Regions from separate parts of the Neobacillus sp. YIM B06451 genome, predicted to be linked through region 3. Evidence: riboswitches for the same ligand, from Rfam matches in the RefSeq annotation. Region 3 holds a riboswitch; each other region holds the start of a gene.
What was found. A riboswitch is a leader RNA that binds a small molecule or an ion and turns the genes downstream of it on or off. The one in region 3 is predicted to bind S-adenosylmethionine.

Region 1 (9,649 bases), 350 kb from region 3:
TCGTGATCAAGAACGGTTAAATGGGACTTTGTGTCACACCTGAAACGAAGGAGATACTGTTTTTCTTCCAGAGTTTTGGTTGACATTATTTCACCGCCTTCCATGCGCGATAGACATCCTGCAGCACCTTGAGCGTGCCGCGTTCACTAGTAATACTCTTCATGATTTCCTTCTGTTTGTCGCGTTTAGGTGTTCCGTCAACCGTGAAGAATTTGCTCATCGCCTGGTTCATCATCGGTACATATTCCTTGAAGTACTGTGGATATTTTTCGAATGTATGGGCTGCATCTTTGTATTTTTCAAGGTCTTTCATGATAAAGCTTCCATATAGTGCTTCACGGTAGCTGTTCAGGCTCGCTTCACTGAAATTGTTGCGGGCTTTCGCCTCTATGATCGCTTCTGCGGCAAGCTTTCCAGAATACATGGCCATGTTCGATCCTTCGCGGTGAATCGCATTGACAAGCTGCGCAGCATCCCCTACGACTACAACCCCATTCCCAGCAACCTTTGGCACTGACCTGAATCCGCCCTCCGGAATTAAGTGGGCCAAATATTCAGCTGATTCCCCGCCTTCAAGCATCGGGCGTACCATTGGATGAGTCTTCAGATAGTCGAGCAGGTCATATGGCTTCAGCTTCGCCTTAATCATGCTCGACAACGTTGTACCTACTCCAATATTAAGGCTTTCTTTATTAGTATATAGAAAAGCCGTTCCAAGGTTCCCTTTTGTTGAATCCCCGAATATTTCAATTGTACACCCGTGGTTTCCTTCAAGATTGAACCTGTCGTTGATTTTCTCCTTTGGAAGATTAATAACTTCCATGACAGTCAGGGCAACTTCATCCGGACGGAACTCTTTATGGAAGCCAAGCTGTTTTCCAAGCAACGAGTTTACCCCATCGGCGAGTACAACAACATCCGCGTACACATCGCCATCCGGCCTGTCAGTACGGACCCCAATAACCTTCCCGTTCTCGACAATGCATTCCGTTACTACCGTTTCGTTAATCAGGAGCGCCCCTTGCTCGACGGCCTTCTGTGCAAACCACTGGTCGAATTGAGCCCTGAGGACGGTAAAATTGTTGTATGGCTCACTTGCCCACTCCATACCTTTATATCCGAAGGAAACGACTGATTCCTTATCCATCATCCAAAAACGCTGCTCGACGACAGGACGCTCAAGAGGCGCTTCTTTCCAAAATTCTGGAATTAATTCCTCTGTCTGCTTCCTGTAAAGGACGCCGCCCATTACGTTTTTGCTGCCTGGGTATTCCCCTCTTTCAATCAGCAGCACGTTCAATCCGTTCTTTGCGCACACAAGGGCGCATGCTGTACCGGCAGGGCCAGCACCAACTACGATTACATCAAATTTTTCAGGCATAACTGATTTCACCGCCCTTTTGGTTCCGCATCTGCTTAAATTGTTCTGTCAGTTTCGGGACGATTTCCAGCGCATCCCCTACAATACCGTAGGTGGCTACATCAAAAATCGGCGCATTTGGATCTTTGTTGATCGCAATGATGATTTCTGAGTTTTTCATGCCGACCACATGCTGGATTGCTCCGGATAAGGCAATGGCAAAGTAGATTTTTGGCGTAACCGTTTCGCCTGTCTGCCCAATTTGGAGATGGTGCGGCAGCCATCCGGCCTCAACAACATCCCTCGTCCCGCCAACAGTCGCGCCAATCGCATCGGCTAGATCGTAGAGCATTTGGAAGTTTTGCAAATCCCCCATACCTTTACCGCCGCATACTATCACATGGGCATCAGAAAGGTTTGCTTTATTTGTTATGTCTTTCACAATTTTAAGCACTTTTGTGCGCATGTCATCTTCCGACAGGGCAATGCTCTCTTCAATGATCCTTCCGGTGCGCGAGGTGTCCGGCTCAAGCGCTTTCATAACTTTCGGCCTTACAGTCGCCATTTGAGGCCTGTGCTTTTTGCAAAGGATGGTAGCCATGATATTTCCTCCGAACGCCGGCCGGCTGGCTTCAAAAAGGCGGTTATCGAGGTCAATATCAAGCATTGTCGTATCCGCGGTCAAACCGGTGTTCAAATCAGTCGCAACAGCGCTTGCAAGATCCTTTCCGTTCGGTGTCGCACCATAAAGGAAGATTTCTGGTTTATACTTTTCTGCAAGCATGATGACGCCCTTCATGAACGACTCTGTCCTGTAGTTCTTCATGACCGGGTGGTCGATAACATACACTTCATCGGCCCCATATGCAATCACCTTTGATGCGAGCGCCTTTATGCCATGCCCCATCAGCACACCAGCAAGCGGAACCTCAAGCTTATCGGCAAGCTTTCTGCCAGCGCCTAGCAGTTCAAGCGAAACGCCTTCAATTTCGCCATCCGTTTCCTCTATAAAAACCCAAACTCCTTTGTAGTCCTCTATATTCATCAGAATCCTCCTATCCCCTTATGCTGGTTTAATTAATTTGCCGAATTGGGCGTCAAAAGCTCTTTTTTGTCCATCAGGAGGCTGATTAGCTCCTTTACCTGCTCATCCGCGCTTCCGTCGAGCCTTTTTCCACCTTCGGGCTTTGGAGGGGAAAACATTTTGCCTACGATGGTAGGGGATCCTTTGAGCCCAAGCTGGGTTCGGTCAACATTTTCGAAATCACTCACTGCCCAGATGACAGGCTCGTACCTGGCCGCCTTAATCATATTTGGGAGAGGCGAGTATTCAATTTCATTTATTTCCTTTTCGACTGTCAACAGACAAGGCAACTGGGATTGGATAAGTTCATAGCCATTTGTTTGCTTCCGTTTAATCAAGACTGTCTTTTCTTTCAGATTCACTTCAGCTACTTCAATTACATTGGTGATAGGCGGGATATCAAGCCTTCTTGCAATACCGGGGCCAACCTGCCCTGTATCCCCATCAATTGCATGCTTTCCGCAAATCACCATGTCAATTGGCAGTTCCTTGCTTATTTTTTCCAGTGCTTTTGACAATGCATAGCTTGTAGCTAGAGTATCCGCACCAGCAAATGCTCGGTCGGAAATGAGGTAACCCCTGTCGGCCCCGATTTCGACACTCCGCTTAATGACAGCGGTTGCCTGGGGCGGGCCCATCGAAAGGACCGATATCGTTCCTCCCGTAAGTTCCCTGATTTTTACAGCTTCCTGGACGGCATGGGCGTCATATGGATTCAGGATGGCTGGCGCGCTCCGCCTGTCAAGCGTATTTGTTTTTGGATTGATTTTGATGATTTTTGTATCTGGTACCTGTTTGACACAAACAACAATATGCATGTACTACCTTCCCCTCTGCAGAAAATTTGTGTAAGCGTTTCCCTTATTAATTCATTTAATGCTTTTGTTTTACGATATATGATTCGTAAGACAAGCATAGTACCAATAAAAACCTGTTGAAATACATGATGAACTGTCCTCGTCCTGTTCGTATTCAGCCCGAAATAGGAAAAACAGTTGAGGCGGTTATTAACATGCTGTTAATACTACTATAAAAAATATTCAGATATAGACAATGATATAAATCACATCTTATGGATTTTTATATAAAATTTTGGAAAAATAGAGAACTTTTTCGACAAAAAAAAGAATGCCGTTACGCATTCCTTCCAAAGGGTTTTAAATGGCTGATGAGACCGCCAGTCTTTCCCGATTAATTGTTGTTCGCCCCTTACGCCAGTTAGTAAGGAAAATGGCGGAACCGTTTTCCGGCTGCCAGCTCGTCTGCCTCGCCTTTTGATAGGCAACAATTAACTCATCCAGTTCCTGGCTGTACTGAATCGTTCTTTCATTGGTTAAACCATTTTCGATAGCCGAGTCGATCATCACTTTTCGTTTCATCTTAATCTCGTCCAGCAGATTCAACAGGTCAAAGCTATTCATAAGCACCTTTATCTTGCCTCCAGATAAATCCATTATTTTACAATAGAGATGTGCCCCTAGATCGTAAAAAGAGGCGCTTGTTGCATTATGCCAGCCTTTGGCACCAAAGTAAATAGATTCGCAAAACAGGTCAAAACATCTTATATTTCTTCGTTATTCGACATGGCCGGCTTCTATTTTTCCGATAAATGAAAAGAGCCGGATAAACTGCGCCGGCTCTCTTGGATAATTTTATATAGCATTTTCGTAAATTGGCACCCAGCCTTCAGAGGTAACAAAAATCCTGATTGCAACTACCTTTTTGTCGTCCTGGAGTGTAAAATAGTGGCGGACATTCTCCGGGACTGAAATTAGGTCGCCCGGGTCAAGGTTGACTTCAAAGAATTCACCATTTTTCCCCTGAATCACAAAGACCCCGTGCCCGCTTACAATAAACCGGACTTCATCATCAGTATGATGGTGTTCCCTCTTAAAATTTTCAAGGAGTGCATCCAGATTCGGTGTCGACTCGGACAGCGAAATTACATCCTGCGCCTTATAGCCCCTTCTTGCGGAAATTTCCTTGATTTCATTCTCGAATGCCTTTAGAATCTCCTCCTTGTCCCCTTCGGAAAGAGCATAGTTCTCCTTCAGGTTTTCAGGCAGCTTGCCGACATTCCAGTTCTCATAAATGACCTCCTGCGATTCAAGGAAGGCCGCGACTTCCTCCTCCCTCCGTAACTCTTCACCGCTCGTTTGAAATTTGATCCATGCCATTTCTATTCCTCATTTCCTTATCTTTTGGCCAGGTTTTCCACCTGGCTGATTTCCGCTCCAATCAGCCAGAAGGCTTCCGTTTCAATAATTTTTACACTACCCTGAACAATTGGATTGGTTTGTGTTCGAGAAGGCGGAGCTGATATTTGAATAAAAATTCGGATGCCTCCAATAGCTTCTTCGCCTCGAATGCACTTCTTCCCCATACGGTGATTCCATGATTGCGAATTAGCACCGCTCCCGTGTCGCCATGGACGTGCTGCGCAAATTCCTTGGCCAAAGTCGGGATATGGGCATAATTCCGGATAATCGGGATTTTCAAAACCGCATCCTCATCCCATTTATCAAACGCCTTGATAATCTCCTGCCCTTGGAACGACACTTCCCCGCGGTCCCCGTAAATTTCGGATATGACATTGTTGTCGATGGTATGGACATGAAGGCTGCAGCCCGCTTTCGTCCTTCTGTATATTTCAACGTGGAGGAGCGTTTCGGCTGAAGGCTTCAAATGGGTTTCTCCCACCGGCCTGCCATACTCATCTACCAGCAAAAAGTCTTCATCCGTCCTCTTCCGTTTGTCCTTCCCGCTAGCTGTGACAAGGAATTGCAGCGGCCTGTCGCTTACCTTTATCGCAAGGTTGCCGCTTGTTCCCATAAACCAATCACGTCCGGAAAGTTCATCCTTCACATCTGCAAGCTCATTCCACTTTACATTCAGCATGCCTGCTCCTTCACCCCTGTCCTTTTTATAATTGTTTCGATGCAATCAAGGAAGTTTTCAAATGGTGAATGGGGAAGACCCCATTCTTCACACTTTTCCAAAAGCAAGTCCCGGGCCAGGACGAAATCGGCCTGTTTTGCCGCTTCAAGGTCGGTGACTGAATCGCCTATAACAATTTTAAAATAATCATCCCCGTGTCCAAGCCTCCTGATGACACTTGGCTTACAGCAGCCGCAGTCATTTTCGCAGCTTTCATCACAGCTGTTGGGCCAAAGGATGCGAATTGTTTCGCCACCAAAGTCCGCACCGTTGCAGAAAATGCCGTCAAACGGACCGTATTCGGAAAGGACTGGATGAACAAAGAAATCGATCCCGCCGCTTACGATATATAAAGGGATGCCTTCTTTCCTTGTAAAAGAGACAAACTCTCCGAAACCCTCCCTGATTCTTGCCTGTTCAACCGCAAATTCGGCAATCTGGTTTTTCTGTTCCGATGGGAGCAGTGAAAATAGTTCCCCAACCCCTTTCCTAATGGAGATTTCTCCTGAAAGAATCCGATCCTTAATCCGTTCCCATCCAGGCGGAGCAAATGTCTTCATGATTGCTATGATGTTATCCTTTTCGGTAACCGTCCCGTCAAAGTCACAGTAAATCACAGGTTTTTTCATCTCAAGGCCTCCTCTTGCGGTGCACCCCATAATTCCAACGCTTCTTGAAGTTCAGGGTGGTATGCGGCCGAACTGGACAAGCTGTGGCCAGCTAGAACTGCTTCAATCGCCTGCCGGAATGCCTTCCCTCCAGCCGCCGCGCCTCGTGGATGTCCATGGACTCCACCGCCCGCATTGATGACCGAATCAATTCCGAAATCGGAAATGAGCAAAGGTACAAGGCCAGGGTGGATTCCTGCCGACGGTACCGGGAACGCCTTTTTGTACGGCTCGTCCTTCGTCAGTTCCTTTGCAATCCCGAGCGCTCTTTCCCTTTCAAGCGCCACCGAACCGTACGGTGATGGGAATAATGAGAGGTCCGCTCCGGCATACCTTAGCAATTTTCCTAAAAGGAGCGAGTGGGAGACCCCATATACAGACGATGATGCGATTGCCCCGCTGAATGCCGGATGCGCCATGATCGGCAGGCCTATATTATCGTCCTCCCTTAGTTCCTGCAGCACGTCTAGGCCGTAGGAAAAAACATTGACCAATAGGGCATCCGCACCTGCTTCCGCAAACCTTTTTGCCTTTCCCCTCAGTTCCGAAGTCCTCCCCGTCAGGTTCACAGCGTAAAGTGTCCTATGCCCCGTTTCGGAAAACACTTCATCCAAGATTCGGCGCCCGGCCTGAATCCTTTTACCTGATGGAGTCAGGGGGTTCTCAAAAAGAATTTCGTCATCCTTGACGATGTCAATTCCCCCCAATGCCTGCTCCTTTAATTGGCTTGAAAGGAAATCAAGCTCCTTCCCAATGACTCCTTTAAAGATGCTCATCAAAAGGGGGCGGCGATGGACGTTAAGCTTTTCCCTTAGACCCTCAATCCCAAGGCGGGGGCCTGGGAAATAGCTTTTCAGCTCCTCACTGAATTCAAGGTCAAGCAGCCGGATTTTCCCATCAAGGGACAATTTCCCAAAGACGGTAGTTATAATGGCGGGAAGGTCGGCGGAAAAGTTGGCTGCGGGATAAGCAATCGAGATTTTCGCAATATTTTCGCTGATTTGTTCAGCAGATACTACTCTTCCTTTGTGTTTCTTTAGCTGCTCCTTTTCAAGGGCGGGCAGGCTGGTCCAAGAACCGACCGTCAGGCCCAAGGCTATTTCCTCCGCTTTTTTCTCGGGATTCTTTTCATCCCGGACATGATATGTCGCTACCAATTCACTCATGATGTCCTTCCTTTCCAGGGCAGTGTTCCATGTTCCATCCAACACAGAGTTGATTTTGTTTTTTGGCATTAAAAAAACCCCTTCCAAAGAAGAGGTTAGCACGGCAAACTAATCTCTTCTCATCTATCAGCTTTCGCTGCAAGAATTAGCACCGTGCTTAAAAATAAGTCGGTTGCCGGGCTTCATAGGGCTAGTCCCTCCGCCTGCTCTTGATAAGAAATGATTTTTATATATTTACTATTTTCATAATGTTAAGATTTAATTTGGATTATCGCAGGAAATAAATTCATTGTCAAACATTTTTTAAAAAATATCCAAAGCCTTTATCCGCCGAACCGCTTCCGACAGCCTCTCTTCCGATGCGAGGAGGCCAACACGGACATAACCCTCGCCAAATCGGCCAAAGCCAATGCCCGGGGCAACCATGATATGCGCTTTTTCCAACAGAAAGTCGGCAAATTCCATCGAACTGAATCCTTCCGGAACCTTCAGCCAGGCAAAAAACGAACCAGCGGGTGCATTGACATCCCAGCCAATTTCTCTTAATCCGCCAATTAACGCACTTCTCCTGCTTTCATACAAGCGGACAAGTTCCCCAACACAATCCTGTGGGCCATTAAGCGCCTCCGCGGCCGCTTCCTGGACAGCCCCGAACAGGGAAACATACAAATGGTCCTGTATCAGTTCAATTGCTGAGATAACACTTTTGTTGCCAACAGCAAAACCGACCCTCCACCCTGCCATGTTATATGTTTTTGAGAGAGTATAAATTTCAATGCCAATCTCTTTCGCTCCTTCTGATTGAAGGAAGCTGACGGGCCTTTCCCCCTCAAATCCTATTGCCCCGTAGGCAAAATCATGGACAACGCAAATGCCATGCTTATTTGACAGCGACACGGTTTCATCAAAGAACTCCTTTGTCGCAACCGCGCCGGTAGGATTGTTCGGATAGTTGAGAATCATGAGTTTCGTATTGTACAAAACTTCAGTTGGAATCGTACCGTAATCGGGAAGGAAGCCGTTTTCCTCAAGGAGCGGCATCATCTCAAGCTTCGCCTGTGCAAGGGCTGCGCCCGATAAATAATCCGGATAGCCCGGGTCAGGAACAAGCATTGTGTCTCCCGGGTTAAGCAAGCATTGCGGAATTTCCACAAGGCCGGCTTTCCCTCCAAAGAGGATGGCCACCTCCGTATCCGGGTCCAAATCAACATTGTATTCCCGTTTATAAAAATTGGCCGCTGCCTCTTTTAAGTATTTGTATCCCTGAAAAGGAGAATATTTGTGGTTAACCGGATTTTCGGCAGCCAGCTGGAGCCGCTTCACAATGTGAGGCGGTGTAGGCTGGTCCGGGTTTCCCTGCCCGAGGTTGATCACATCATGTCCCTGCGCAATCGCCTCGCCCACCTTTTTGACAAGCCCAGCAAAAAACTGCCCCGGAAGGCTGTTCAATAATTCGGACTTCGGGTATTCCTTCACAATAGACCACCTGCTTTAAAATTTTTAAATGGATTAATATATTCATGGAAATCTAGTCACAAATGATATAACGTAATAGGTATCTTGTAAAGAGGTTTTTTACTTTTCTGAATTGGGGGAATTTAACTTGAAGATGAAAATTGCCATCGCGCAAATGGATATTGCATATGGAAATCCCGAAGAGAACTATGCCATTGCGGACAGATTGATTGGCGAGGCTGTTAAAGAGAATCCCGATTTTGTTGTCCTTCCCGAACTATGGACGACGGGATACGACCTAGAAAGGCTTGATGAAATTGCCGACGGCCAGGCTGCTGAATCCATAGCCTTTCTCGTTAAAAAAGCGTCGGAGAACAAGATCAACCTGATCGGTGGATCGGTTGCGAACCGCACCGGGGCCGGCGTGGAAAATACGATGCTCGTCGTTTCAAAAGAAGGCAGCCTTGTCCATACGTACAGCAAGCTCCATCTGTTTCAATTGATGAACGAACAACACTACTTTATACCGGGAACAGGAACCGCCAATTTTGAACTTGACGGCCGGACGCTTGCCGGCTTTGTCTGCTACGACATCCGCTTTCCCGAATGGCTCAGGAAGCATGCGTCAAAAGGGGCGGAAGCTATCTTCGTGGTAGCGGAATGGCCAAAACCAAGGGTTGCCCATTGGCGCTCGCTCCTGATTGCAAGGGCAATTGAAAACCAGTGCTATGTCATCGCCTGCAACCGGGCAGGTAGCGATCCGAAAAATGTATTCGCCGGCCATTCAATGATCATTGACCCGTGGGGCGAAATACTTGCTGAAGCAGGAGAAGGAGAGGAAATCCTTACTGCTGAAATCGATTTTGAAAAGGTGAAGGAAGTGCGTGGGATTATTCCCGTCTTTGAAGACAGAAGGCCGGAACATTATAGAGACTAGTATAACAAAGGAGGCTCGATAGACGAGGCCTCCTTTTTGTGT
Region 2 (9,649 bases), on a different contig from region 3:
TGATTATCGCCTGGTCTCCTTGCGGGGAAGCGGCTGCTTCGCGGAATTCGACCGTATGGGCGACAAGATCGGCCGGGCCGATTTTTATATAAGGATGAATGCTTGGGACAACATGGCTGATATTGCCGGCGTCAGTTGAAGCGAGCCCGGAGCGGCCACCTGAAGCAACGGTTTCGCCAAGTTCCTCGATCACTTCCTTGAACACGGCATCGAACTTCTTATTTAATAGAAGATTGTCAACTTCGTTTTGGAAAGCGATGACGTTCAGCCTTGCTCCGGTTGCTAGTGCGGCGCCTTCAGCAATAGCTTTCACTCGCCGGGTCACTTCGTTCAAGCCGCTCCTCGTTGCCGCACGAATGTAGAAGCGCGCTTTCGCGTATTCCGGTATGATGTTTGGTGCATCGCCTCCGTGGGTGATAATGCCGTGGATGCGTACATCATCGGTTAGCTGCTGGCGGAGGGCGTTAATTCCGTTAAACAGCTGAATGACTGCATCAAGTGCGTTAATCCCTTCATGTGGAGACACGGCAGCGTGTGCAGGTTTACCGAAGAATTCGAAATCAAGCGGGTCAACCGCAAGTGAAGTAGACGAGAGCCTCGTTTCACCGTACGGATGAATCATTAGCGCAGCATCAATCCCTTTGACAAGCCCATGTTTAACGAAGCTTGCTTTCGCGCTGCCATTCGGGCCCCCTTCTTCAGCAGGGGTACCGAAAACGACCGCTTCCCCGCCAGTTTCATCAATAACCTTACTCAGGGCAATCGCCGCTGCTACACTCGTTGTGCCAATGATATTGTGGCCGCAGGCATGGCCCAGGCCAGGCAGGGCGTCATACTCCGCTAGGAACGCAATCGAAGGGCCGGGCTTGGCTGATTTCTTACGTGCCAGGAAGGAAGTTTCATGGCCGGCCACTGCTTTTTCGACTTCAAAGTCTTCCTCTTGCAAAAGTTTAACCAGTTGGGAGGAAGCGAAAAACTCCTGATTGCCGATTTCCGGTCGGGCATGAATTGCCTGGCTTGTCGCAATGTAGATGTCCCGCTTTTTCTCGATGTTTTCAATGATTGCATTTTTCAAATCGGTTATCGATTTTGCCGGTGCTGCCATTTTACCTTCCTCCTTATTCTATAAATTGAGGGAAGAAAGGAGACCATTCCTCCCATTCGGCTAAATCAACAGATTATCTATCAGTGGGAATAAGGATGACATAACTTTTTTAGATTTCATGTAAGTTGATTGGAGCGAAGGGCACCGACTCCTGCGGGATGCAGCGGCAAGGTGGAGACCCCACAGGCGCATGCGCCGAGGAGGCTCCACTGACGCCCCGCGGAAAGCGTGTGCCCGGAGCGGAAATCAACCGCAAGGTTCCGAAGAGTATATACATATCCTTTCAAAAACCGAATGTAGGAAAGGTGCAGTCCCCAGCTTCACTTACCACCCAATGTTGCTGAGTGGGACGAAGGTTGGAATGGAGTTGCCTTTGTATTCTTTTTCGATGAATTCTTTTACATCGTCTTCCTGGTACAGTTCAGCAAGTCTTTTTAGGGTTTTGTTGTCTTTGTCTTCTTCACGGACCGCGATGATGTTGATGTATGGGGTAGCGGTTTCGCTTTCAAGGAAGATTGCGTCCTCACGAGGCGTCAGGCCTGCATCAACGGCGACCCCGTTATTGATGATCGAAGCGGCCACATCCGGCATAACCCGTGGCGTCTGGCCGGCAATCATTGGAACAAGCTCGAGTTTCTTTGGATTTGCAACAATTTTATCAAGGGAGCCAATGCCGTCAAAACCTTCCTCAAGCTTGATCAATCCCGCTTCCTGGAGAAGGAGAAGGCCCCGTCCCATGTTTGTTGCTTCGTTGGCAAGCGCAATTTTGCCGCCTTTTGGAATATCATTTACATCTTTGTACTTTTTCGAATAAATCCCCATCGGAGCAATTTGTGTTGTCGCGATTGGCACAAGGTCAAGCTTATGTTCCTTGATGAACGCGTCGAAATACGAAACGGTCTGGAACGAGTTCGCATCCAATTCACCTTCAGCAAGCGCCAGGTTCGGCTGGACATAATCCGAGAACGTGACGATTTCAACCTCGATGCCTTCCTTCTTCGCCTTTTCCGCCACGAAATCCCATACACGGTGATCCGTGCCGCTCACTCCAAGTTTCACTTTTACCGTTTTTTCTCCCTTTGCGGATGAAGAGTTTGAGCATGCCGCGCTGAACACTGCAAGGACAAGAACAAGGATTGCTAATGTGATTTTTTTCATTGGTAAAATTCCTCCTGATTATCGTCTTCTGATTTTCTTTGCTGCTAAATTTCCTGCTGATTGCAAGCCTTGGACCATCACGATCAAAATTCCGACTGTAATCAGCATTGTTTTCGTATCAAACCTCTGGTAGCCGTATGTAATGGCCAGGTCGCCAAGGCCTCCGCCGCCAATCGCGCCCGCCATTGCCGAGGCTCCGATCAGACCGATTGTCGCGATCGTGAAGGCAAGGATGAGGGAGCTCAATGCTTCCGGTAAAATAAACCTGAACACAATTTGCCATGGGGAGGCACCCATTGCCTGTGCCGCCTCAATGACCCCGGGGTCGACTTCAAGAAGCGAATTTTCTACCAGCCTTGCAATATATGGACCGGCGTAGAAAACGAGCGGGACAATCGCTGCCGCCGTTCCGATTGACGTACCGACAATGAATCTTGTAATTGGAATGATTGCAACTAGCAAAATGATAAATGGAATTGAGCGCAAAACGTTGATCGTGCCATTTAGAACATTAAAGACAGGTGCATTCTCAAGCAAATGCCCTTTCCGGGTGACAACGAGCGCGATTCCAAGCGGGATGCCAAGTAAAGCCGAGAAAACAAGCGAAAATCCCACCATCTGCAACGTTTCGATGAGTGCCTCTATGATTTGGTCCGAATTAACTAGCATGTGCTTTCACTTCCTTTATGTTGACATTCTGCTGATGAATAAAGTTGAGGGCACGGATGATTTCCTTCTCGGTTCCTTGGAACTCGACAATAAGGTTGCCGAACGGCGTCCCCTGCAGCTCGGTAATATTCCCGAACAGCACGTTCACATCAAGGTCGAACTTTTTCGCAAGCTGGGACAGGAGCGGCTGGCCGGCCGACTCGCCGACAAAATTTATTCGGTACACCTTTTGCAGCCCAGCGTTTTGCTCAATTAGCTTCTTGACCGAATCTGGAATGCGATCATTCATAACCGAGCTCACGAAATTCCTCGCAGTCTCCGTTTTTGGTGCCGAGAACACTTCGAATACTGAACCCTGTTCGATGATTTTCCCCGCCTCAATGACCGCCACCCGATCGCAGATTTCCCTAATGACCGACATCTCGTGCGTGATCATCAAGATTGTGATGTTATACTCCTTGTTAATCTTTTTCAAAAGCTGAAGAATCGAGCTTGTCGTCTGCGGGTCAAGTGCCGAAGTCGCCTCATCGCACAGCAGGATCGACGGCTGTGTCGCCAAAGCGCGCGCAATCCCAATCCGCTGCTTTTGCCCGCCCGAAAGCTGATCCGGGTAACTGTCCGCCTTATCGGCAAGCCCGACAAACTCAAGCAGCTCGTAAACCCGGTTCCTGATTTTATTACTCGGCGTATTCGCGAGAACAAGTGGCATCGCCACATTCGCGAACACCGTCTTCGAATTAAGGAGATTGAAATGCTGGAAAACCATCCCGATATTCCTCTTTACCTCCCGGACTTCCTTTGCCGAAAGGGCAGTAAGGTCATTCCCATCGACAATCACCTTGCCTGAAGTCGGCCGCTCAAGCAAATTCACACAGCGGATCAGAGAACTCTTTCCCGCACCGCTGAAGCCGATCACCCCGAAAATCTCGCCCGTATTCACCTTCAAATCAATCCCGTCAAGCGCGGCAACCTGATTCCCGCTGCCCTCGCCATAAACCTTCCGCACCTGCTGAAACTCAATCATCTGCCTGCCTCCTTGTCACAAAATGTATGTTTGTTTTTTTTCTTTTGGGAAAAAATGCTTTGCGCCAACGCACTCCGAGGGTTATCCACCCAGTCTTCCACGCACCCCGTTTTGGAAAATAAAAAAGCCCTCTTCCGGCGAGACAGAAGAGGGCACACTTGGACAAAAGCAACCAAGGTCTCTTCTTATCTCCCAAGCTTTCGCTTGCTGGAATTGGCACAGACAAACATGTCCGCTGCCGAGGCGTCATAGGGCCAGTCCCTCAACCTCTCTGGATAAGAATGAAATCGTATAGGGTGATGTTTTTAGGAAAATAAAAAGCCTCTTCACAAAGAAGAGGACAGAATTGATCAAGTTCGCCTCTTCTTATCTATCAAGCCGCGCTTGCTGGATTTGGCACAGACTAATATGTCCGCTGCCGAGGTGTCATAGGGCCAGTCCCTCAACCTCTCTTGATAAGAAGGTAACATATTCGCTTTTCGAAATTTCCTGTGTCCTACTGTAACCCTTAAAAACAAAAATGTCAAACACTTAAAAAAAATTTAATGTTTTTGCAATGTGCCGGACCCCCAGCTGGGACATTATAAGTCCAGCCAAAGTAACGGGCATCCAACCGGGACAATAGTAGTCCAGCCGCGCTTCTAGGCCCCAAAAAGGGACAATAAGTCCAACCACGGTACTTGGCACAAACAAGGACAAAAAAACGTTCGCCATGGTGCCAGGCAGCTTACCCCTTTTATTCGAGGATGCTTCGATAGTGGTCTTTGATTAAATGGGCGAGATTGAGCCTTTCCAAGTATTTTACGGGTGCGAGGAAGGTAACGGTGACGACGCCCGGGTGGCGGCCGATTTCGATTGAGCCGGTGATGGTGGCCCGGTTCATCACTTCAGGGACAGTGATTCCTAGAGCTTTCGCCGCGCGTTCAAGCCCATTTGCGGTGGCGTCATTAAGGTTGGCCCCGGTCCCGATGAATGAGATTGGCAGTGATTCCTCCAGCTTGTTAACTCCCCATTGCCTTGCAAGTGACATGGCGGATTCTTTTTCTTTTTTCGTAATCGGTTTCGCAAGGTAGGGGAGGTCTTCCGGAACTGGCAGCAAAATCGGGCCATCTATCTTCAATCCTTTGATGACAATGGCCTGGAGCGTTACGATTCCTGCAACATCGGCGGTATGGCCGGCGATTTCACCATCCCCCTGCATCGCATGCATGTCGCCAATGTAAACTCCGCCGCCCTCAACTTTCACAGGACAAATCAGGACGGCGCCTTCGCGAACCCTGTTAATGTCCATGTGGCCATCAGTCCGGTCCTCCAATTGTTCGCGGGAGATGCTGTATTCATGCGGGGCCTCCACGAGGAATTGCCCGAAATCACCCGCATTATGTGAATCCGGCATCCGTCGCGCCGGGGTCGTTCCGAGCTGGCCGAGGAACGGGCGAAGTCTGGCAACGGTGCCGACCATATCATGTGGAGCGAATGCGACAATCGGATTTTGCACTGAATTTTCAGGTGTGTTCATGAAACTCCTGCCCTGTGCTGCCGCTTCTTCAGCCGCGGCCTTATCAAGCGTAATGCCTACTTTTCGCTCAGAATCGAACGCAATCGTGTAGCCATGTGTAAAAATGAACGGTGTAACATCGGTATCGCAATTCGCGCACCTTACTGACTCCGGGCCTGACCCAACGACTTTCGTGTCGGGATAAAGCGTTCCACAGCCCGGGCATTTCACTGCGACAAACGGATCGCCGATAAATCTTCCCTCGACTGGCGAGTCATTTCCCGATGATGTGCCCATCGATGTGACATCGATGGACTTGATGCGGATCGCAATCGCATCACCGACTTCCGCGCCCTCGACATAGACGGGCTTTGTCACCTCATGCCCGCCTCTCAAGCAGGGGGTGATCATCGGCCCCCAGCAGCCTGGTGCCGTATTCGCCACAATATGGCCTCCATTTTTCAAAGGACCCAACATATCTTCCCCGGGATCCAAAATGCCATTCGTGAACTCATTTACAAAGACGGTCTGACGAGCTTCCTTCAACATAACAACCCCTCCTCAAAAAATATCCAACCACCTTCATTATAGAGAACGAATGCGCCAGAAGACCAATTTTTGGATTAGCGGACTGCCCTGTTCGATTCGCCAAATTAATAAATGGCCTTACTTTTAAGAAAATAAAGGAAAAAAGGTAGATATTGTCGAAATAGGAAATACTAGTTAGTGAGAATGAAAGTGGCATCCAAAGAAATACTAGTTCGTTGTTTGGGGGGATGAGAGTGGAATCCAAAGTTGTTTTTGCCGGAGTTCCAAAAGAGAATGAGAAGCGGGCCATCCAGGAGCTAAAGAAAAAGCTGCCGCGTGAAAACCATATTATCATTGTCGGTGCCCTTGTGCCGAAGGATGGATACATAAAGGACCAGGAAATGGATGTTATCCTGATTTGCCCGAAAGGGATTTTTAACATAGAAATGAAATCGTATCGGGGAACGATTGTTACCCCTATCAGCAATATGAGCACAAAGCTTGTGACAAGGACCATTACAGGTGAGCAGAAGACGATCGATAATCCGATTATTCAGGCCGCATCGCAGTCGCGAACTCTCCATTCGTTTGTCAATCGTAAGGCGCAAAGGCGCTTGGGAAAACGGGTGTCGGTCCGTCCCGTTATATTATTTACAAGCCCGAGAAACGAATTGGCATACGAAATAGACCAGGGCGGGACGAATGAAGTCATCCACCATATGGATACAATTTCAAAAGTGTGGATGGAAGGCCAGCCGGAATTGACGCCGAATGACATCACGATCGTGTATGAGTCGTTTGGCATCCGCGAGGTGAAGTTTACCGGGCAATCGATCAATATTGATGTCGGCGGCTATGTAACGAAGCGTTTGCTTTTTGCACAATCCAATTATCACGTGTACGAAGCCGTTGACGAATTTGACCAAAAGTATTTCCTAAAGGTACATGAAATCAACCCAGCGCTCCTGAAGGAAGACCAGGAGCTGTTTTTGACGATCACAAAACGGGATACGAAGGTCCGGGCAAATCTAAAGGACAACCCATACGTTCTTTATTACCATGCGAGCCCATTCACGTATGGCGATTACATATGCTCGACAACCCAGTGGGTCGGCCATACCTCATTCTTTTCCCTGATAAAAAAAGCACGGCCGCTTGATGAGAAAATGGCACTCCTGAAGGAATTGTTCAAAGCGCTCCGTTCCATCCACAGGCAGGGGGTTTTCCACCGTGATTTGACCCCGCGCAACATCCTCTATACGGATGACCAAAAACTGAAAATCATCAATTTCGATTACTCGCGTATTGTAGGCGAACCAACCGTCGGTGCGGGAATTCCCTTTGATGAAAAGAATGCCTACGCAGCACCGGAAACGAATGTCGAGGAGCGGAAGGCGGATATCGATTTCCATACCGACTATTATTCGTTTGGTATCATCGCCTATGAGTTCCTTGCAGGCAAGTATCCGTATAAATCCGACATCGACCTGAAGCATGATACGCTCGACAAGCTTGTTCCGGGCGTCCCGGAGGAATTTGCTTTTGCGGTGGAAAGCCTGATCAGCATCAGCCAAAAAGACCGCGATTTCGGGTGGGAATTTTTAGAGGAGCTCTGGGGGCTATAATGTTCAATCCAAACTTCTACGACAACTACGACATTTTTGATCCGATTCCCGGCACCGAAAAAGAAACCGAGTTTTATGAGTCGTCCCTGTCATTCGGAAAACACCGTCAAACAGGAGAGGAAGTCGTTATCAAACAGATTTTCCTGATCGACCCAGCCGATATGAAAAACACCAAGAAAAAGATCGCCATTGAAAATATGTTCCAGGAAGAAATCCGGATTATGCGGAATCTTCTTCAGCTTGATTGTACGGCGAAAATAAGAGAATTTTTCATCGACGATTTCGAAGTCGTTTTCGCAATGGAAAAAGCAGAAGGATCCTCCGTAAGCGAGCTCATCTTTTCAGATGAGGCTACCCTCGGACAACGAATCAGAATTGCCGCGAACATCGCCAAGGCGTATAGTGCGATTCACCGGCTCGGGATTATCCATCGGGATTTGTCGGACAATAATATTTTTGTCAATGAAGCCGGAAACGTCAAAATCATCGACTTTGGCCTATCCTTCCAGCGTGTCGGCGTGCTGATCAAGGCGGGAACGGATGTCTTTCCACCTCCGGAAGCGGTCACACTTCACCACAGGCCGACGCCAGCCTATGATATTTTTTCATTCGGCGTCCTGCTCTACTTAATGGTTTATCGGAAACGCCCGTTTGAAAAGGGAGAAATTTTACAAAAAGGGGGAGTCGTCCTAGACTTTCCTGAGTCACCAACCATCCCGGTTGGCCTAAAGGAACTGATGGCCCATTGCATGCAATTTTCGCCGGAAAAACGGCCGAAATCAATGATTGAGGTCGCACGAAGGCTTGAAAGAGTGGTGATTAACATATGAGCGGCATCATTGGCGATGCATTGTCAGGCAGGACGATACGGGCATCGGGGGTGCTCAATTTCCAGGTTTCCGCGGGTGAAGCGGGGAATGTTCCCCTCATTCTCGCGCAAATAAAAGATAGCGAGTGGCTGTGGGCTGAATTCCGTGGCGAGGAGAACGTTCAGCTCCATACGAAGGATTACAAGCTGTTATGCAAAAAATACGACAGCCCCGCCCATGGAAATGCCGCATTCCGGGTCAATGGCGTGAAAAAACGCAATGCCGCCGACCGCACCCGGATGGTCCGTTACGGGCTCCGGCTTATCTTGCTTGAACAACCGTTTGTGTTTTCCGGGGAAAATTTCAACATGCAAAAGAACCGGAATGCCGCTTTTGTCTTTGCCGACCTTACTAAACTCTCGCTGAAACTCGGCAAGCTCCAACAGGAATCACGCGAGGACAGCTTCGAACAAAGGCGGCGGAAACATGCTGAACAGGAATGGGCCTCCCAGCTGATTCAGATGATTAATAAGCAGGAAGATAACGATTTCGCGGAAACGAAAAAGAAGTATTTTTATTATAGCCGGTTCACGGAAGCCGTTTCTTCCCAAGTAAAAGGCGTATCGTATTCCTTCAAGGTAGCGATTGATGAAAAATATGCTTACAATGACCTGGCCATTTCTCCTGACCCGTTTCCATTATCGTATGAAGAGCTGATTGTCGGAAAAGTGACCCGCTCGGATGAGAACGAAACGATTCTCTCCTTTGCCCACAGTGTCGATTATGGGAAAATTCCGAAACAGGGCTATTTGCTGGTTGTACCAAACAATACAACGTACCGCGTTCAGAAAAGGACTGTACAGGAGCTCATTGATGGACAGAGTGTAAATGAAAAACTATTAAACTATCTCGTCCATAAAGAATTTGAAACCTACCATGCAACAGGCACAGGGCAACCGAAAGGCGGCGCTTTGTTGCCCAAACAAGAGGAGGCGGTTGAAAAGGCGGTCGCGACAAATGATTTTCTTCTCGTCCAGGGGCCCCCAGGAACAGGAAAGACGACCATCATTGTTGAAATGGTCCGCCGCCTGATTGGAAAAGGGGAGCGGGTGCTCATCAGCTCGAAAAACAACCTCGCCGTTGACAATGTCCTCGAACAATTAATTGATGATGGCATCGACTGTGTCAGGATTGGCCGCGAAGAAAAGGTGAAGGTAGCCAAGGTACAGGAGG
Region 3 (9,649 bases):
ATTATTTTAAAAAGCTGCCTATTGAAGCAATTGTGATACCATTTTGCTTTAATGCTGAGGTGATATACCTTGCAAAATCAAGGGCGCTTTCACCGTCGCCGTGAATACAAACTGTATCAGCCTTTATTGAAATATCGTGGCCCTGCTGTGAAGACACCTTGCCCTCCTTTACCATTCGGATCACCTGGCTAACCGCAGTTTCATGGTCCTTGATTAAAGCATTGGGCTCACGCCTTGATGTCAAAGAACCATCTTCCTGATAGGTGCGATCGGAAAAAACTTCACTCGCACTCCGAAGGCCCAGTCTTTGACCCGCTTTTACCAGTTCACTACCTGCAAGGCCGAAAAAGACAAGCTCCGGATTGACCTTGTATACCGCCTCAGCAATGGCCTCCGCAAGTCCAGCATTTTTTGCAGCCATGTTAAACAAAGCACCATGAGGTTTAACATGCTGAACTTTGCCGCCTTCCGCTTTTACAAAGGCACTCAGAGCTCCGATTTGGTAGACTACCAGGTCGTATGCTTCCTGAGGAGAGATGTTCATTTCTCTTCTTCCGAATCCAGCAAGGTCCGGAAGGCCAGGGTGGACGCCGATCCCTACATTTTTCTCGATTGCTAGTTTTACAGTTTTCCTCATCGTTGCAGGGTCGCCGGCATGAAACCCGCAGGCGATGTTGGCGGACGTTACATAATCGAGGATTTCCGCATCCCTTCCGAGTGTATATGTACCAAAGCTTTCTCCCATGTCACAGTTAATATCAACAATTGGCATTTGCTTTTTCCTCCTATTTAAATTTTAAAATAATCCCATTTTTGAGCTGCTTTAGGTTTTCCTCTCTTTCAAGGAAAAGAAGCTGGGCTTCTTCGTGTGTCACATTTTTAAAGGTGATGTAATCCCCAGGCTTTGCTTGGGCAATCAGGGGTAAATCAACTGAAGCAATCTGTGCAATTTTCGGATAGCCACCTGTAGTCTGCCGGTCGGCCAGAAGTACAATCGGGTTTCCTTCAGCAGGCACCTGGATGGACCCGAAACTTACGGCCTCTGAAATCAGTTCCTCTGGAACCTCAAGCCGTAAGAGAGGGCCTTTCAGCCGATATCCCATTCGATCTGATTGAGGGGAAACTTCAAACCTGTCACTAAAAATTCTTCGTTTGCTTTCCTCATCGAAGAGATGATATTGCTTGCCTTTCATGACGCGAATTGGCATGTCCTTTTGGTGAATTGGAATTAATTTCGATGTTATTGACCAATCCATTTCCGCAAAAGGCTTATCCCCGGTTAGATCCTCTAAGTTTCCCATCATGGTTGTTGAAAGGTCTCCTGGCTTGGCCAATCGTATGACGTCTCCTGGTTTTAAAGCACGGCCTTCATAACCCCCAATTCCCGCCCTTAAGTAAGTGGATTTACTATTCAAGACTTCCTGGACGGCTATACCTCCGGCCACGGCAAGATACACTCTGGTTCCAGCTACCGCTGGCCCAAATCGAAGTTCACTGTCTTTTTTTACAAAAATAGTTCGCCATGACCTCACGGGAAGACGATTAATAGATGGGGAAAGGTCTCCTCCACAAATGGAAATCAAGCAATCCTTTTCAAATCGTAATACTGGTCCGAGCAGGGTTATTTCAAGAGTAGGTTCGTTCTCCTCGTTGCCTACCAGTATATTAGCAACCCGGTGAGCGATCTGGTCCATCACTCCGCTTGCTATCACCCCGTATTTTTGGTATCCATAACGGCCCATATCCTGAACGCTTGTAAGGAGGCCTGGTTTTACTACAGTGATCATGTTCGATCTCCTCCAAGCCTTTTATATTCTTCAATGCTAATCGGAATAAATTTAATCTTATCGCCGGCTCTTAAGAGGGTGGGCGGCTCTTCTTCCGGACGAAACAGTTCTACAGGCGTCCGGCCGATCAACTGCCAGCCGCCTGGCGTTTCAATCGGATATACCCCTGTTTGTTTGCCAGCAATTCCGACGGTTCTCGGAGGAATTTTTAATCTGGGACTATCCCTGCGTGGCGTGGCTATTTTTTCCGACATGCCTCCGATAAACGGGAAGCCTGGAGCAAAGCCAATCATAAAAACCGTGTAGTCTCCAGTGGAATGTATGTGGATTACTTCTTCTTGGGAAAGACCGTTATGCTTTGCAACAAACGGGAGATCCGGGCCCATTTCCCCTCCATAGCAAACCGGAATTTCGACCGTCCGCTGCATGGTTTCTTCGGTTGAAGGCATTTTGCCCAATAATTTCTTTAGCTGGATACAGACAATATCATATGGCAATTTGGATATGCCTCTAAACTTAGAGATGACCTCGACCGGGTCGTAAAACACCGTGACAGTCGTGAAGGCGGGTATGTATTCAATCATCCAGGATTCCAAGTTTCTATCTAGAAATGAGGTAACTAGCTGGACCTTTCGCTGTGTTTCTTCATTGATATCTTTTCCAAGCTCTATGACGACTGCCTGGTCTCCTAGAGGATGGAAAATGAACGTCAGGTTTTCTTCCATCATGCATTTAGTCTCCCTAAAATAATATTCTGTTTATTATAGCTTAAACTTTTTGAATTTTGAAACATTAACTATATCACGTAGATTTTTAAAAGCTGTTCATATGAAAACTTTTCCAAAATAACTTCCTCTTGGGAAGCATGAGGAGGTTTAGATAGCATTTGCCTATTTGTATTCTTTTTTTGGTTAGGGCCATGTAAATCTGTTCTATCTGACGACTGGATAACACATATAGAGATACAGTTCAATAATCCAGCCGAGACTTAAAACAGGAAAAAGACGTGTGCCGAAACACACGTCTTTACACTTTTTTTATTGCATGCATTCCACAAGTTTTAGACAGAAGCTATTCCATTGGACATTGGGCCTTTCGTGGAATAGCTTTTTTCCTTTTTTAATTGGGCACATGTTTCCATTTTGAAGAGCACCCCCATAATCAGAAGGTGCTCAAATGGTTATTCTCCTACCATCAATTCAAGCTCCAGTATTGAGCTCACCAAGATTTCTGGAGTTAAAGGAATATCTAGCAGATGGATCGATTCGTTTGAAACAAGTGCATTGGCTGCAATGACTTCGGCGGCACTTTCGGTGGAAAGGATGCCAAGGTTTTTCAGGCTGTATGGCAAGCCGGTTTTTTTATAAAAGGGGAGCAACTCTAAAACTTCTACTTTCCTGCCTTCAAGCATTAGCTGGACGAGGATTCCGTAAGCTACTTTATCCCCGTGAAGGTGCTGATGGGATTCCGGCAAATGGGTGAGTGCGTTATGGATGGAATGGGCTCCGGCAATCCTTCCGAACCGGTCGCCAAAACCTCCAACCATTCCACCTGCCATGATGATCGTTTCACAGACCTTTACAAGTTCAGGGGTGATCGTTGCCGTTTCGGCGGCATCAAGTGCCTGCTGACCGAAAGCAAGTAAATTTGTTTTGCATAGAAGGGCTGCTTCTCTCGCAATTTGCATCGGTACAGTCCAATTTTCAACTTGCCTGAGCAATGCGTCCGCTTCATACCATTTTGCAAGCGTATCCCCGATTCCGGCACGAAGATAAGCGGGAGGGGAGGCGGCCAGAATTGCCGGCTCGACAAGAACGGCAAGGGCGCTTCCTTTGAAAATGGAATAGTAAAGGAATCGGCCATCATTGTCATAAATCACGCTTAGCGGTGTCCAGGCTGCACACGTTGCCGCAAGAGTTGGAATCAATATGAATGGAACAGAAATAAGGTCACCGGCCGCTTTTGCAAGATCAAGTACCTTCCCGCCGCCAATTGCGATGATTGCATCATGGCCTTCATTTTGAATGAGCCTGCCAATCCGTTCGATTTCTTCAATAGAACATTCCCCGGAATACGTTTCATGCCGTGCATTGATTCCTTTTGGAAAAAAAGATTTTGCCGCGTTCCAAGAGTTTTTCCCTGTCAGCAAAAGAGGGTTCCTTAGTCCATGGTTGGCAAGGATATCGGGGAGGGTATTTAGAATCCCAGCCTCACACGCATAATAATTTGGCGCGCCGCGGACTTCAATCTTCATAGTACACATCTCCTTATAAATGAAGCCAGCACATAAGCGGTGCTGGCTTCTTGTTATTTTTTAAAAAGATTTTTGCTAAACTTCCCACGAGGCGGGTACGCTGTTATAGTATCTTATCGGTTTTTCATCCATTCAGGCTTGCCGAACCCTTGGAAGTCGCTGTCGATTGTCTTTTCGAATTCTTCTGATTCAACTGCGGCCTTCAGGTCTTTTGCCAGCTGGGAATCAAGGTCTTTCGTATTGACAACGACGCGGTTGCGGTAGTCATCCGGCATATCTTCCAGCTGAAGCGCGTCGAGCAGGTTCATTTTTGCGGCAAGGGCGAAGTTGCCTGGTACGAGGGCAAGGTCTACACTTTCAACAGAGCGCGGAAGCTGGGCTGCCTCGATCGGAGTGAACTTAAGCTTCTTTGGGTTATCTTTAACATTCTTTTCTGACGCTGTTAGTGGATCGATTGAAGAGTCAATTGTAATCAGATTGGCGTCTTCAAGCACACCCAGCGCGCGCGCAAGGTTTGTCGGGTCGTTTGGAAGGGAAACCGTACTACCTTCCGCGATTTCATCGACTGATTTGAATTTAGTAGAGAAAATTCCCATTGGGGCAGTCGGAACGATGACAAGTTCAGATAGCTCCAGGTTGTTTTGTTTCGCGAAGTTTTCCATATAGATTTTGTGCTGGAACAGGTTTGCATCGATATCGCCATTGCCAAGGGCAAGGTTTGGCTGGACGTAATCGCTGAATTCAACAACTTCAACTTTGTAGCCATTCTTTTCAAGAACAGGTTTGATCGCTTTTGTCACCATATCGCTGTATGGGCCAGCTGTAGCGCCAATTTTAATGTCCTTCTTTTCCGCTTTTTCCCCGTCTTTGGAGGAAGACTGATCGGAGCTGCCACATGCAGCCAGGACACCGAGGCTTAGTACGAGAATAAGAGCAAACAAAACTTTTTTCATTTCGAAATCTCCTTTGATGGTTTAATTTATTTTGAAAAGCAATCCGCTTTTGCAAACTTGGTTAACGCTTGTCGACTTTCTTGCTGATCGCATCGCCGGTTAGCTGGATAATTTGGACGAGGCAAATCAAGACTACGATCGTTACAAGCATGACGGTGTTATCGTAGCGGTAATAGCCAAAGCGGATGGCAAGGTCCCCAATCCCACCGCCGCCGACAATCCCGGCCATCGCAGAAAAGCCGATCAAGGAAATGGTTGTCAGTGTGACGCCTTGGATAATCCCAGGCCGAGCCTCTGGGAGGAGGACATCCTTGATAGTCATCCACGGAGTCGCGCCAACCGCGACAGCCGCCTCAATAATACCTTTATCAATTTCCCTCAGGGAGGTTTCTACCAATCTCGCAAAAAACGGAATGGCGGCAACCGAAAGGGAGACACTGGCGGCAATTGGCCCGATCGTTGTGCCGGTAATCAATTTGGTTAGCGGCAAAAGGCCGACAAGCAAAATAATGAACGGAATCGAACGGATCATATTGACCAGAAAGCCAAGAATCGATTTAATCGGCCTGTTTTCAAGAAATAATCCTTTGTCCGAGACAAACAGCAGCACCCCGAGTGGCAGGCCGACGACAAGCGCAACGCCAAGAGAAATGAGGACCATTTGGATTGTCTGGAAAAATGCCTTATTCAGGTCAGGGAGCATTAGTTGGATTGTCTCAACCATGTGCAATCACCTCCACGTTATTGGTCCTGTCAATGAGATAGGAAATGGCTTTATCAATTTCTGTTTTTTCACCTGTCAGTTCCATTATGAAAATCCCTAGGGGAACCGATTGAATATACTCGATTTTTCCATGAAGGATATTGCCTTTCACCCTGAATTGCTGAAGTACATCCGATACAATCGCTTCCTCGGCCGCGCCGCCCTTGAAGGTGATTTTTACTACAGTACCCTCACGCCTTGCCAAAAGATGTTCCGGCAACTCAAAATGAAGGACGCTGTTGATGAATGCCTTTGTCAGCGGCTGTCTTGGATTCGCGAAAACTTCGTAAACCTGGCCTTCTTCAATGATTTTTCCGTCCTGCATAACGGCAATCCGGTCACAGATTTCCTTTACAACATCCATTTCATGAGTGATCAGGACAATGGTAAGGCCAAGCTCCCGGTTGATTTTTTTCAAAAGAGAAAGGATGGACTTCGTTGTGCTCGGGTCCAGCGCGGACGTCGCTTCATCGCACAGAAGGACATTCGGGTCGTTCGCGAGGGCCCTTGCAATTCCAACCCGCTGCTTTTGCCCGCCGCTCAGCTGGGCCGGATAGACATCCCGCTTATCGGTGAGACCGACAAGCTCGAGCAGCTCGGTTACCCGTTTATCAATTTGGGTTTTGTTCTTTCCAGCTGCTTTAAGCGCGAACGCAATATTCTCGAAAACCGTCTTTGAGGATACGAGATAAAAGTGCTGAAAAATCATCCCGATTTTCTGCCTAGCTTCACGCAGCTGCTTATCCGAAAGGGAGGTAAGTTTGACCCCATCGATGGTAATCTCGCCCGAGGTCGGTTTTTCCAGCAGGTTTAGGCAGCGGATCAATGAGCTTTTTCCTGCGCCGCTGTAACCGACGATCCCGAAGATTTCACCTTTTTTTATCTGAAGCGAAACATTGTCGACCCCTGTAACCGTTCCCTTTCTCGTTTTATATATTTTGACAACTTTATCGATTGCGATCATGGAAAGCCCCCCTGGTTCGTTCCGAAAACATTATTTTTCCATAACAAAAAGCCTCTTTCATTCAGAAAGAGGCATCGTAAACAATTTTGTTAACGACTTATCTTCCAGAATGAATCCATTCTGCAGGAAGTGGCACCGTACCCATACTTGGGGGTTGCCGGACGTCATAGGGCCTGTCCCTCGGTCTCTCTTGATAAGTGTTTATGTATGAAATTAACAATACTTATCTTAATCCTTGGAAAAAAGGGTGTCAACAACATATTTCCACACAATTTTCTTGTGAACGCTTACAATGTTGCTAATTAAGGAAATTATCGAAAAATATTTTTTAAAGGAGTTGAGTCAGTTTGACAATTTTGTTTGGAGGTAAGGAAATGAGCCAACGTGGTAGAGTGGAATTGATGGAATTGAAAAAAGAGTAAGCCACGGGATTGTTGCTTACTCTTTTAAAAAGGCGAAACTGTTATGCTTCAACTGTACGCCTTTCCGCTTTCCTTTCTTTCATGGAAGTCCGGAGGCCAAACAGCCATATGATTGCCTGCAGGGTGAAAACAGCTAAAACCAGAACACTATCCCAAAAATAAAAGCTTTCTATGCCGTAAAGTGTTATCGAATGATAAACCGTTGTAAGTCCATAGAGTATGGCCGGAGCTTGGAAATAGAAGAAAAGGGTAATGGCGATGATGCCTCCAATTCCATATAAAAATCCAAACCAGACAGCATTTTTTTTCTCATGTTCGGGTAGCTGTTCCCAGTCAGGCATTTCCTTTTTTAAAAATGTTTTTTGGAGATACATCAAGCTATTTTGGTGCAGGGCAGAGGTGTTTTTCCAATTGCTGACCACAAAATATAAGTCTGTCCGCAAAAAAATAATGAACTGAAACAGGAATGCAAAGAGCGTTAAAAAGACAATAAGCTTGGAATAAGCTATCAATAATTCATTCTTTGTGGTCAGCTGCACGGCCAGGCATATCAAAATGATTACAACATCCCACATCATGCCAGCTAGGAAGGGGATATATCGTTTGCTTCTTGGTTTTGCCCATAATCCAGACATATCCGTCTCTGCTACAAGCCATATCATCCGCAGATTCAAACGGATGAGGGAAGAAATGCCTTCCTTTGAAGCTGCAAGGAAATGGCCGAATTCATGGACAATGGTCAATATCCAAGCTGCCACGACGATATTGAACGTACTGATGCCTACTAGCTCATACACAAACAAATCTTTGAATTTAGGAAATAAGGGTGGGTGGATGACGAACAGGAACAATACCGCTAAACAGGAAATTCCATATAGAGCCACAAGGGCTTTGGAAAAAAAGAAACTTCCTAGTTTTTGAAACAGTGGGTGGGCTTCACGTTTGATTTCAGGTTTTAACGTTTCTCCATCTATGCTCAAAACCAACCCATATTCGAGCAATGTCATCACAAAGTCAATCACATCAACATCTTCATTATATTTCTCATTTGCAATTTCGCACACTTCTTCGATTGTATTCCTGCCATTCAACAGCTCGATAACATCCACCGCTACCTGGGGCACCTGTAAAAACTCCCCTGAAGAAGGATCGCCAATCGTGAATTCATCTTCAAAATCCTTTTGAATAGAAAGGTGCGAACAGTCTACTTTCGTTAATAGTGCGATTTCCTTATTCACTGCAAAGCTCCTTTTCCAAAGACAATCTGTTTTAGATGTTCAATGCTGGCCATTTCATTAAATTGGTTGGAACAAGTCGGGCAATCAGGATGTCTATCAGGTTTCTCGTTTTCGGATTGAAGTGTATTCATTAAAATGGTGTCTACTGTAATATTCGGTTTAAATAAAGGAGCCGCCCCTGTTATCAAGTTAACGATATCGGAAATAAATAGACCAATTAAGATTGATAAATTGGGAGCAAAACCTGTGTTTACCCCTGAAAAAGTTTTGCCATACCCTGACTCAAGGCGATACACCGTTTCATGGTCGCTCTCCAGGGAATAAAGTATTTTACAATCGTAGCAAGGCTCCTGATTCAATGGGTTAATTCGTTCCCACATGATCGATTGATTATTGATCCCGCCCCGATAGAAAGGGATTCCGAGCTTGACACACGCGGCATTTACCCATCGCGCGGAAATGATTGCTGGCTGGTCGAGCGCATTAATTACTGCATCCGCTCCATCTAAAATATCGAGCAAATCTTCATAACTGCCAACTTTCTGGTTATACATCTTAACCGAAATCTCCGGATTAATCTTCTTAATTTTTTCTTCCGCAACTTCGGATTTTAACCTGCCGATATCATCTTCATTGTAAAGGAATTGCCTATTCAGATTTGTCCGTTCAACTTTGTCGTAGTCCAACCCGACAATTTCGCCAACTCCCAATCCCGCCAGATACGCTGCCGCGAGGGATCCGCCGCCCAAACCCAATATTGCGATTTTCGCGTCCTTTAATTTGTCCTGAAAGGAGAACCTGCTCACATCCAGGTTTGCATAGCCTGAGAAGTAGTTTAGATTAGCCTGGTAACGATCCAATTCTGTTGGGGAATATGTCTTGGGGACAGAAGTATCTTCTATGTAATGAAGTTCGTTTAAAAAAATAATTGCATCTTCGATATCTTCAATAGGGAGGTTTAGATGATTCGCTATTTCACTTATCGAACGGGAGCCGTCGAGAAGCTCCAATAGTTCATAAATGTTACCGTCAGGATCATCTATCTCTGTAGCTGTGCCATGGTAGTTAATCTCAATAACTTGCCCCTTCCGAATAATGGGCCGCAAAGTTTTCTTGAACGCTGGACGCATTTTGTTCCCTCCTGGTTTAAAGGAAGAGAATGGCACCAATTAACAAGTACCATTCTCCTACGTTAAATGAATTCCGATCTTTTTGAAAAAACTTAGTGAAATTACCATAACTTTATCAATCCATCTTAGATGTTATTC

Region 1: another riboswitch for S-adenosylmethionine. It lies ahead of RB160_RS00815 (2,3-diketo-5-methylthiopentyl-1-phosphate enolase); the one in region 3 lies ahead of RB160_RS02510 (methionine ABC transporter ATP-binding protein).
Region 2: another riboswitch for S-adenosylmethionine. It lies ahead of RB160_RS16385 (methionine ABC transporter ATP-binding protein); the one in region 3 lies ahead of RB160_RS02510 (methionine ABC transporter ATP-binding protein).

Annotation. Positions count from the first base shown of each region.
Region 1 is NZ_JAVFKJ010000001.1:184,571-194,219, reverse strand. It holds gene RB160_RS00855 (ferredoxin family protein) at 1-86, opposite strand, end outside; gene RB160_RS00850 (FAD-dependent oxidoreductase) at 86-1,381, opposite strand; gene RB160_RS00845 (electron transfer flavoprotein subunit alpha/FixB family protein) at 1,374-2,405, opposite strand; gene RB160_RS00840 (electron transfer flavoprotein subunit beta/FixA family protein) at 2,438-3,262, opposite strand; gene RB160_RS00835 (aspartyl-phosphate phosphatase Spo0E family protein) at 3,602-3,865, opposite strand; gene RB160_RS00830 (cupin domain-containing protein) at 4,097-4,621, opposite strand; gene RB160_RS00825 (methylthioribulose 1-phosphate dehydratase) at 4,713-5,342, opposite strand; gene RB160_RS00820 (2-hydroxy-3-keto-5-methylthiopentenyl-1-phosphate phosphatase) at 5,336-6,010, opposite strand; gene RB160_RS00815 (2,3-diketo-5-methylthiopentyl-1-phosphate enolase) at 6,007-7,215, opposite strand; SAM riboswitch class I at 7,332-7,434, opposite strand; gene RB160_RS00810 (pyridoxal phosphate-dependent aminotransferase) at 7,519-8,691, opposite strand; gene RB160_RS00805 (carbon-nitrogen family hydrolase) at 8,825-9,607, shown strand.
Region 2 is NZ_JAVFKJ010000011.1:1,325-10,973, forward strand. It holds gene RB160_RS16370 (M20 family metallopeptidase) at 1-1,105, opposite strand, end outside; gene RB160_RS16375 (MetQ/NlpA family ABC transporter substrate-binding protein) at 1,430-2,263, opposite strand; gene RB160_RS16380 (methionine ABC transporter permease) at 2,282-2,932, opposite strand; gene RB160_RS16385 (methionine ABC transporter ATP-binding protein) at 2,922-3,956, opposite strand; SAM riboswitch class I at 4,139-4,238, opposite strand; SAM riboswitch class I at 4,320-4,418, opposite strand; gene RB160_RS16390 (acetamidase/formamidase family protein) at 4,693-6,003, opposite strand; gene RB160_RS16395 (NERD domain-containing protein kinase family protein) at 6,237-7,607, shown strand; gene RB160_RS16400 (serine/threonine protein kinase) at 7,607-8,437, shown strand; gene RB160_RS16405 (AAA domain-containing protein) at 8,434-9,649, shown strand, end outside.
Region 3 is NZ_JAVFKJ010000001.1:533,047-542,695, forward strand. It holds gene RB160_RS02480 (LamB/YcsF family protein) at 2-772, opposite strand; gene RB160_RS02485 (5-oxoprolinase subunit C family protein) at 786-1,787, opposite strand; gene pxpB (5-oxoprolinase subunit PxpB) at 1,784-2,500, opposite strand; gene RB160_RS02495 (iron-containing alcohol dehydrogenase family protein) at 2,968-4,041, opposite strand; gene RB160_RS02500 (MetQ/NlpA family ABC transporter substrate-binding protein) at 4,155-4,994, opposite strand; gene RB160_RS02505 (methionine ABC transporter permease) at 5,056-5,718, opposite strand; gene RB160_RS02510 (methionine ABC transporter ATP-binding protein) at 5,711-6,721, opposite strand; SAM riboswitch class I at 6,816-6,921, opposite strand; gene RB160_RS02515 (PqqD family peptide modification chaperone) at 7,185-8,381, opposite strand; gene RB160_RS02520 (ThiF family adenylyltransferase) at 8,378-9,511, opposite strand.